DNA from 2 places in the Thalassotalea sp. SU-HH00458 genome. Region 2 is predicted to be linked to the other one. Evidence: predicted binding sites of a transcription regulator. Region 2 holds the regulator's gene; the other holds the start of a gene.
What was found. Region 2 encodes FNR, which switches genes on or off when oxygen is low (the NO sensors DNR and NnrR bind a similar motif). Its sites were predicted from a motif close to TTGATCTAGATCAA; they were not measured.
Positions count from the first base shown of each region.

Region 1 (4,801 bases), on a different contig from region 2:
GGACGGCCCCAAGCAGCGCCAGTGATTAGCGCAATGGCGGTAAATACAGCACCAACTGGGGCCATGGCCGCCGCAGAAGCATCGGCTAATTTAATTTGCCAAACAAGGCTTGATAATGCTGCTATTGCCATTGCGACATAAATACTCATGGAAAGAATGGCTGCAGGTACATGTAAATAAAAGATGCGAAAACTGTTACCTTGCTGATAATCCGCAGGGACAAATAAAAGTGCCCAACTCAAACCGATAAAAAGCAAAATAAACGTTAATTTAGAAAACCACGGAATTAATCGTCCGGCGAAGTGATAAGACACTTCTGGGTTAGCATAAGGATGAAGCCATTTCCACATTAGTTGGTACTCACTTTTAGTGCGGCGCTAACCGCAAAAGGGGATAATGTTATAGAACCTATTAATAGTGCGCCAATTATAGCAAGCTGTCCGCTATAGGGTAAGCTCATTGCCGCAGTATCAATAGCACTGGTCGCAAATATTAATACTGGAATATAAAGAGGGAGTACTAATAAACTCAGTAAAACGCCGCCTTTTTTAATGCCTACAGTAAGCGCAACACCAATAGCACCTAAAAAACTAAGAATCGGTGTTCCTAACAATAAGGTTAACATTAAAGCTGAATAACTGTTTTCGTCTAAATGCAGCAATAAACCGAGCAAAGGAGCAATAAAAATAATCGGTAAGCCTGTTAAACACCAGTGGGCAATAACTTTGCCTAGCACAATGATAAATAAAGGATGGGGACTGAGTAGCATTTGTTCTAATGAGCCATCAAGAAAGTCTGATTTAAACAATCGATCCAGTGATAATAGAGTAGATAATAATGCTGCCACCCAAATAATACCGGGGGCTATCTTAGCTAATGTATTCGATTCTGGTCCTATTCCTAAAGGAAATAAAGTAATAACGATAATAAAAAAGAGTAACGGGTTCAAAATGTCGTCTTTATGACGAAAAGCAATAGTTAAATCACGTTTAAAAATCAGCATAAAAACCTCTTTATAGGAAATAGCGGCTTTTATTTCGATGGCGATGTCATTGCGTTTATTCATTTTTTTCTTCGGTATTTCATTTAAAAGAAACGATATTCTAACGTGACTTTTTTATATAAATTTTGGTCAATCGATAAGTCTTGATGCGTCGTTAAAATAACACAACCGCCATTTTGGGCGTGATTAACCATTAATTCTTCGAGTTTTTTTACACCATTTTTATCAATTGCAGTAAACGGCTCATCTAATATCCAAACAGGCGCTTTACTTTGCCATAATTTTGCTAAAGCGATTCGTCGATGTTGGCCTGCGCTTAAGTGAGCTGCAAGTGCATCTTCAAAACCAAGTAAATCAACTTGATCTAATGTTTTTTCGGCCGTTAATAGATCTAAACCACTTAAACTCAAAGAAAATTCAAGGTTTTCTTGTGCAGTCATTTCGCCTTTAATTCCGGCTAAATGTCCAATATAAAGTAAGTTTTGATTGTAAATTTCACGTTCATCACCAATTGCCATATCATTGAAAAATACTTGACCTTCATAAGGTTGAGAAAGTCCGGCGAGAATTCTGAGCAAGCTTGTTTTTCCTGCGCCATTCGGTCCTTCAACTTGAATAATATCACCAGCATTTATGGTTAAATTAAGGTGTTCAAATAGAATACGTTCTTCGCGTATGCACGTTAATTGATGAGCGTTAAGTAATGAAGGTGAGTGTGTTGGCATTTATTTAAATAATGATCTGATCTAATGGCGTTATGTTAACTTTAATTTGAATCATTTTAGAGAAAAATAATTTAAATGGCTTGATCTAGATCCTACTATAGATAATGAATTTATCATACCATTACTGCACTGATACCACTTTGAGCGTTTCAAGTAGTAATTTTGTAATAAGATGTCACTCTTTGATGAAGTTTACCTATAAACAGTGCTAACATTGCTGCAAATTTTTATCGACTTGAGAATAAATCCCTCAAGACGTATTTTGATACTGACGATCACCTTCATACGTGATCAGTACCGATAACATTCGGAGATTTATATGATTCCTGAGCTAGGCCACTTTGCCTTAATCATAGGTTTGGCATTTGCAATTTGTTTGAGCGTTTTTCCGCTTATTGGCGTTTATACTGGCCAAGCTAAATTGACCAGTTACGCTAAACCTTTAACATTTGGCATGTTTGCTTTCACCTCGATTAGTTTAATTATTTTAGCTTACTCGTTTGTTATCGACGATTTTTCTGTCAAGTATATTGCCAGCCACTCTAATTCATTGTTGCCTTATTATTTTAAAATAAGTGCGGTGTGGGGGGGACATGAAGGCTCTTTGTTATTGTGGGTTTTCGCGTTAACGGCTTGGACAATGGCGGTTGCTAAATATAGTAAAGGAATGGACGAAGCTTTTATTGCAAGAGTATTAGCCGTATTAGGAATGGTAGCCGTTGGGTTTATGTTATTCACCTTACTAACCTCAAATCCATTTGATCGATTATGGCCAGTGGTGCCAGCAGAAGGGCGGGATTTAAACCCTTTATTACAAGATGTTGGATTAATTATTCACCCACCCATGTTGTATTTTGGTTATGTAGGATTTGCCGTCAGCTTTGCTTTTGCGATTGCCGCCTTAATGGTAGGGAAGTTAGATGCTGCTTGGGCTCGCTGGGCTAGACCTTGGGTCATTGCCGCTTGGATATTTTTAACACTCGGTATTGCTTTAGGTAGCTGGTGGGCATATTACGAATTAGGCTGGGGCGGTTGGTGGTTTTGGGATCCGGTAGAAAATGCATCTTTTATGCCTTGGTTAGTTGGTACCGCATTAATTCATTCATTAGCAGTAACAGAAAAGCGAGGCACGTTTAGAAACTGGACCGTATTATTAGCCATTTTTGCTTTTAGTTTAAGTTTATTAGGGACATTTTTAGTGCGCTCGGGAGTTATAACTTCAGTACATTCATTTGCTTCTGATCCGACACGAGGTGCGTTCATCTTATTACTACTGGCAATTGCCGTTGGTGGTTCTTTCACTTTGTTTGCCTTTAGGGCCTCGAATGTCGCTAGCTTTAGTCGCTTTTCACTGTATTCAAGAGAAACAGCATTATTGCTCTGTAATATTATTTTAGTGGTTGCTTGTGTCACTGTGTTATTAGGCACCATTTACCCTTTAATTGTTGATGCCTTTGCTTTAGGAAAAATTTCGGTAGGCCCTCCTTATTTTAATGCGGTATTTGTACCTATTATGAGTTTGTTATTTATCATAATGGGAATTGGTCCACTGATCCGTTGGAAAAAAGCGAAAAAAGGCGAGCTACGCAAACAAATTGCTAAACCATCAATAATCAGTATTGTGATAGGTTTCATTTTCCCATTTCTATATGACGGCGAACTTAATTTATTAGCTAGCTTTGGTATTATGCTTGCCCTTTGGGTTTCGCTTGTTGTCGTTAAAGATTTAAGAAATCAGGCAAAATCTAAACAAGGTCAATACGCATTTAGTAAAGTCACCTTAAGTCAATGGGGAATGACTATTGCTCATATGGGCATTGCTATTACGATTGTCGGAGTCACTATGGTTTCAAGTTATGAAAAAGAACTTAGTGTTAAAATGTTTGTTAACGACTCCATTAATGTCTCAGGTTACGACGTTACCTTTAAGGGGATTAAGCCGGTAAAAGGACCTAATTACAGTGCTGATCAAGGACAAATTGAAATCCATCAAGCGGGGGATTTTGTTGCTTTGTTAAAACCTGAGCGTCGCACTTACTTAGTACAAACTATGGGGATGACAGAAGCAGGAATTGATCCTGGCTTATTTAGAGATGTCTATGTTGCACTCGGTGATCCACTTGAAGATGGCGCTTGGGCGATACGTGTTCATTATAAACCTTTCGTTAGGTGGATTTGGTTAGGTGCCATCTTTATGGGACTTGGTGGCTTATTTGCGATGTTAGATAAACGTTACCGTCGACGAAAAACAGCCAAATCAGAGTCTAAGCTTAATGTATCAGCTTCCTCAGCAAACACTGCGACCGAAGGAGTTTCATAGATGAATAAAATAATCCGTTTTATACCTTTAATTTTATTTATTTCACTCGGGATCATCTTGTATCGTGGCTTAGCTTTAAATCCGCAAGCACTGCCTTCGGCTTTGGTTGGACAAAAAATGCCTGAGTTTGTTCTCACGCAATTGTTAAAACCAAAGGTAATGCTCACCGAGAAGGATTTAGTTGGAGACATAAAGCTATTAAATGTTTGGGGAACGTGGTGTGTTTACTGTAAGTATGAACACCCATACCTAGTCGATATTGCCCAAAGTGGCCGTGTCGCTTTATATGGCTTGAATTATAAAGATGATCGCGATGATGCCAGACAATGGCTAAAAGATTATCAAGACCCTTACCAGTTTTCTATTTTTGATCCACTTGGCAAGTTGGGTATTGAATTAGGCGTAACTGCAGCACCAGAAACCTTTGTTATAGATCATAAAGGCATTATCAGAATGAAGCATGTCGGGCCTATCGATGGCAAAGTGTGGCAAGAGAAATTCTTACCTTTAATTATCACGCTTGAAAACGAATTAAAGGGAGAAACATCTTAGTGAAATATCTTATTTTTACTTTACTTTTTACAGTCGCTTTTACTACCACAGCGTGGGAAACAGATACCTATGTTTTTCATGATGAAGTGACTGAAATTAGATATAAATCTTTAGTGAAAGAGTTACGATGTCCTAAATGTCAAAATCAAAATTTAGCCGATTCAAACTCTCCAATTGCTGCTGATTTACGACGTGAAGTAT
Region 1 covers NZ_BAABWW010000001.1:568,864-573,664, reverse strand. The annotation lists gene ABXH06_RS02525 (heme ABC transporter permease) at 1-350, opposite strand, end outside; gene ccmB (heme exporter protein CcmB) at 350-1,003, opposite strand; gene ccmA (cytochrome c biogenesis heme-transporting ATPase CcmA) at 1,087-1,728, opposite strand; gene ABXH06_RS02510 (heme lyase CcmF/NrfE family subunit) at 2,048-4,048, shown strand; gene ABXH06_RS02505 (DsbE family thiol:disulfide interchange protein) at 4,049-4,600, shown strand; gene ABXH06_RS02500 (cytochrome c-type biogenesis protein) at 4,600-4,801, shown strand, end outside.
Region 1: a site for FNR is predicted at 1,809-1,822, ahead of ccmA (cytochrome c biogenesis heme-transporting ATPase CcmA). Genes of this name have one in related genera too.

Region 2 (4,801 bases):
AACGATCTAGTTGAGATTCTGGCAAGGGATAAGTTCCTGCATGAAATAATGGGTTTTGTGTTGCAATGACAAAAAAAGGTCTGGGTAAAGAATGCGTGCAGCCATCAAGACTAACACTATTTTCTTCCATCGCTTCTAATAACGCACTTTGTGTCTTAGGGCTGGCTCGATTGATTTCATCGGCTAAAACGACTTGGTTAAAAATAGGCCCTTTGTGCAAGGTAAACGTATGTTTTTCTGTATCGAAAATTGACACGCCTATAACATCAGCAGGCAACAAATCGCTGGTAAATTGAACTCGTTGATAATTTAACCCTACTGAAGACGCTAATACATGGGCTAAAGTCGTTTTTCCCATACCGGGTAAATCTTCAATCAATAAATGCCCTTTTGCTAGTAAACAGGCTAGTGCTAATTTGACTTGTTCAGGTTTACCGATCACAAATCGTTCAATCTGTGATAACGCTTGAATGACGAGTTCTTGCATGAATATCCTTTTACTAAAATGGTTTAATAAAAATTTATTGACCTTAATCAACAAGTTCTACCTTTGAGTATGACATGCTATCTGCTCGTTAACAAAGCAGATGATAGAAACTTAAATAGTGCCTGTTATTTCTACATAATAATGAATTGTTTTTACACGTCAAAGTGTCCGTTGATAACTACAATATTAACTTTTAATCAATAAAAACAATCCGTTAATGATATTACTTAGTGATAATAAAAAACATATGAATATAGATTTTTATGACATTGAATATTTAAATAACCCAGACCCAATTACGCTTAAAGCCGACTTTAAACAGTTTTTATTATCATTAGATGTACCAACCGTGATTGATGTAGCCGGTAAACATGTTGATAAATGTCGTGTTATTGTCACTTTATTGCATGGCAATGAACCATCAGGATTAATTGCCATTCACCGTTGGTTGACTTCCTTAGGGGAATTACCGAAACCGCAAACGAATATTAGGTTTATTATTTGTTCAGTAGAGGCCGCGAATGCCAGCCCGTTACTAAGTCATCGTTTTTTAGCGCATGGAAATGATCTAAATCGCTGTTTTGGTATTTCACGAAATGATGGTTACTATGCTCGAGCTCGACTCATTGAAGAAGCCATTAGAGAAGTAACCCCTGAATTCGTCGTTGACTTACATAACTGTTCGGGTTCAAGTCCTGCATTTGCTGTATCGCCGATATTATCAATGAAAGAAATCGCGTTAACTTCATTTTTTTGCGATGCGGTAATTTTATCAGGCTTACAAATAGGCGCATTAACTGAACAAGCTTTTAGTTGTCCAACCATAACAATTGAGTGTGGAGGCAGTAATGACGAACAAGCGCATGAAGTCGCTTTTGAAGGAATACAAAACATCGCTGAATGTCCGCCTAACGTTAATTTCCCACAAAAAAAATCCGTTGAGATAATCTGTAAACCTTTACGGTTAACGTTAAAAAACAATGTAGAACTAACCTATAGCCATCACTATGAAGGTGAATCTGGTGTGACGTTATTAGATAATATTGAGCAATTTAATTATGGTGGCGCTCATCAAGGTCAAATGCTAGGTTGGTTAGATTCAAAAGGGTTAAAAAATTTACAATTATTAAATGAAGATCAAGAAAACGTTATCGACGAATTTTTCACTTTACGAGACAATCAATTAGTCTGTGCAACTCATTTGAGAATATTTAAAGCTACAACAAACGAGTTTATCGCCAAAAATGATTGTTTATTTTATGTCGTTAAACATTCTTTAGGAACCTTTGAAAAGTGATAAATTGTTTTTTACCTGTGATGAATAATGTTAACCTCCTGCCAAGATTGTCAGTAAAAGATATTGTCTTTGTATGGAATTAGATTTTCTATCAGCCTTCGTCATCGGTTTATTAGGTGGTGGACATTGTATTGCGATGTGTGGAGGCATTACCACCATGCTTACGTCTGCACTACCGCAACAAATAAACAAAACCCCCTTTATATTAAGCTATAACGTAGGGCGAATATTTTCTTATTCTTTGATAGGTGCTATCGCAGGTTTAACCGGCTCACTCGCAATTAAACACTTAGGATTTCCTATTGTCACTTTAAAAATTATTGCCGGTATTTTTTTAATCTTGCTCGGATTATACATTGGTCAATGGTTATTATGGATATCAAAAGTTGAAGTAATTGGTAAACACCTTTGGCAACACTTATCGCCTTTAAGTAAAAAGATAATTCCGATAAAGAGTGTAAAGAAATCTTTCCTTTTAGGTACCTTATGGGGTTGGTTACCATGTGGTTTAGTTTATTCAACATTAACCTGGTCTTTAGCCAGCGGCAACGCAATAAAAGGAGGTTTGATCATGATGTTTTTTGGGCTTGGTACTTTACCTGCGTTATTGACGGTTTCATTTGGTTTTACTTTTATAAAGCTATTAATGCAAAATAATTATTTTAGAAAAACTATGGCGTTATTACTAATAAGTTATGGTATCTTGACGCTAAAATTTGCATATACACAAATGTTCTAATACCATACTCGAAGTGGATAATTAACTTAGATGTTAAGGAAAATATGTACAAGAATCAAAGCGCATCACAACAACATATTCATTGCCAAAATTGTAGCATCAGTGAACTTTGTCTACCGTATTCTCTTGATGAAAAAGAGTTAGAAACCCTTGATGAAATCATTGACCGGAAACGCCCTATCCATAAAGGTGAGCAGCTTTTTCAAGATGGTCAAACTATGCAGTCCTTATACGCTATACGCTCTGGCACTTTCAAAACGTTTACGGTAAACGAAAGTGGTGAAGAACAAATTACCGGCTTCCATTTAGCAGGAGATTTATTAGGGTTTGATGCCATAGCAGAGTCTGAACATCCGAGTTTTGCAAAAGCATTAGAAACTTCAATGGTTTGTGAAATCCCCTATAATACCTTAGATAATTTATCTAATCATATGCCAAAGCTTAAAAAGCAAATCCTTCGTATGATGAGCTCTGAAATTAAAAATGATCAAGAAATGTTAACTTTATTGAACCGTAAGAATGCTGAGCAGCGTCTTGCTACATTTTTATGTGCCTTAAGCGCCCGTTATCACGCTAGGGGATTATCAGCCACTGAGTTCAGGTTGACGATGACTCGCAGTGATATTGGCAATTATATCGGCTTAACGGTTGAAACAATTAGTCGGTTATTAAATCGATTCAATAAAAATGACTTAATTAAAGTTGATGGCAAGCTTATTACAATTTTAGACAGCGATAAGCTTGAAGATTGTGCTGCGCTATAGCAGCACATCACTCTCCCACATACTTTTGCCTTGCGTAAATATATCTCAAACATCTGCAAAGTATTTGCTTGCTTAACTTTTCCTTCAAAACGACCAATTTATTGATTTAAAACAATCTTCAACTATGTGTTATATAAGAATATAACTATACTGATAGTAAATCATTAACATGAGTTATTCTGGAGCGAATATGGAAAAGTATCATCAAATATTAGCAATCATAGATCCAACCACTGAAGATCAAAAAGCCTTAAAAAGAGCAATTGAATTAGCCAAACAAACTCAGGCCACCATCACAGCTTTCCTTTCGATATATGATTTTTCTTATGAGATGACTACCATGCTGTCAAACGATGAGCGTGAAGCTATGCGCAACTCATTAATTAATGATCGTATTCAATGGTTGAATGAGTTAATTAACGTTTTACCGCACGATAATATTGCAATAGATACTAAAGTAATTTGGCACAATAGACCTTTTGAACCCATTATTGAAGAAGTATTAAATAATGGCTATGACATAGTCATTAAAGGAACACATCAGCACGATAAATTAAAATCAGTCATATTCACGCCAACTGATTGGCATATATTAAGAAAATGTCCCTGTCCTGTTTTATTAGTGAAAGATCATTTATGGCCAATGAATGGCAATATTGTCGCGGCACTCAATGTAGGCAGTGCTGAAGCAGAGCATCAATCTTTAAATGTAAAAATCACAGAAGAAGCGATCAATCTATCAAAATTGATCAAGGCAAATGTTCATTTGGTCAACTCTTTCCCTGGCACTCCCGTTAATATCGCAATTGAGATCCCTGAATTTAATGCAAACGAATACAACGAATCCATGTTAAGTCATCATATAGAAGCGATGGATGAGCATGCTCAACAGTTTGCAATCAGTAAAGAGCACACCCATGTGGAAGAAGGTTTACCAGAAGATATCATTGTCAGGCTGGCAGACGAATTAGATGCAGAATTAGTGATCTTAGGTACTATTGGCCGAACAGGATTATCCGCTGCCCTGATCGGGAATACTGCTGAACATTTAATTGATAATTTAAACTGTGATGTTTTAGCCTTAAAACCGGATGGATATGTTTCACCACTTGCAAATTAACGCTTATGTTAAAGACCATTTTATCAATGTATTAAATAATAAGTTTAATACGCAAACAAGGTAACACATTGCTTGTTTTATCTACTAGGGCCGTTTTGCTGAAATAGCAAAGCGGCTTATTTTTTCAGTAAAAATATTTATTTTTATTTTTATATTTATCAAGAAAATTAATTAACAAAAGTGATGAAAGAACTTTAACAGACTAATGTTGATTGATTCTGATGGAGACAATTTAAAATAACAGCCCAAAACGGCTCAACATCAACGTTAGATATGGTGTTGTTTGTCTTTAAAAATAAAAACACTGATCTAATTGATCAGTGTTTTACATTACCACGTAAATATTTAACCTTTTTGGTTAAATTTACGGAAAGCCAACCCTATTAAGCCCAAA
Region 2 covers NZ_BAABWW010000013.1:26,415-31,215, forward strand. The annotation lists gene ABXH06_RS16710 (AAA family ATPase) at 1-487, opposite strand, end outside; gene ABXH06_RS16715 (M14 family metallopeptidase) at 735-1,784, shown strand; gene ABXH06_RS16720 (sulfite exporter TauE/SafE family protein) at 1,858-2,523, shown strand; gene fnr (fumarate/nitrate reduction transcriptional regulator Fnr) at 2,568-3,287, shown strand; gene uspE (universal stress protein UspE) at 3,478-4,407, shown strand; gene ABXH06_RS16735 (PEP-CTERM sorting domain-containing protein) at 4,753-4,801, opposite strand, start outside.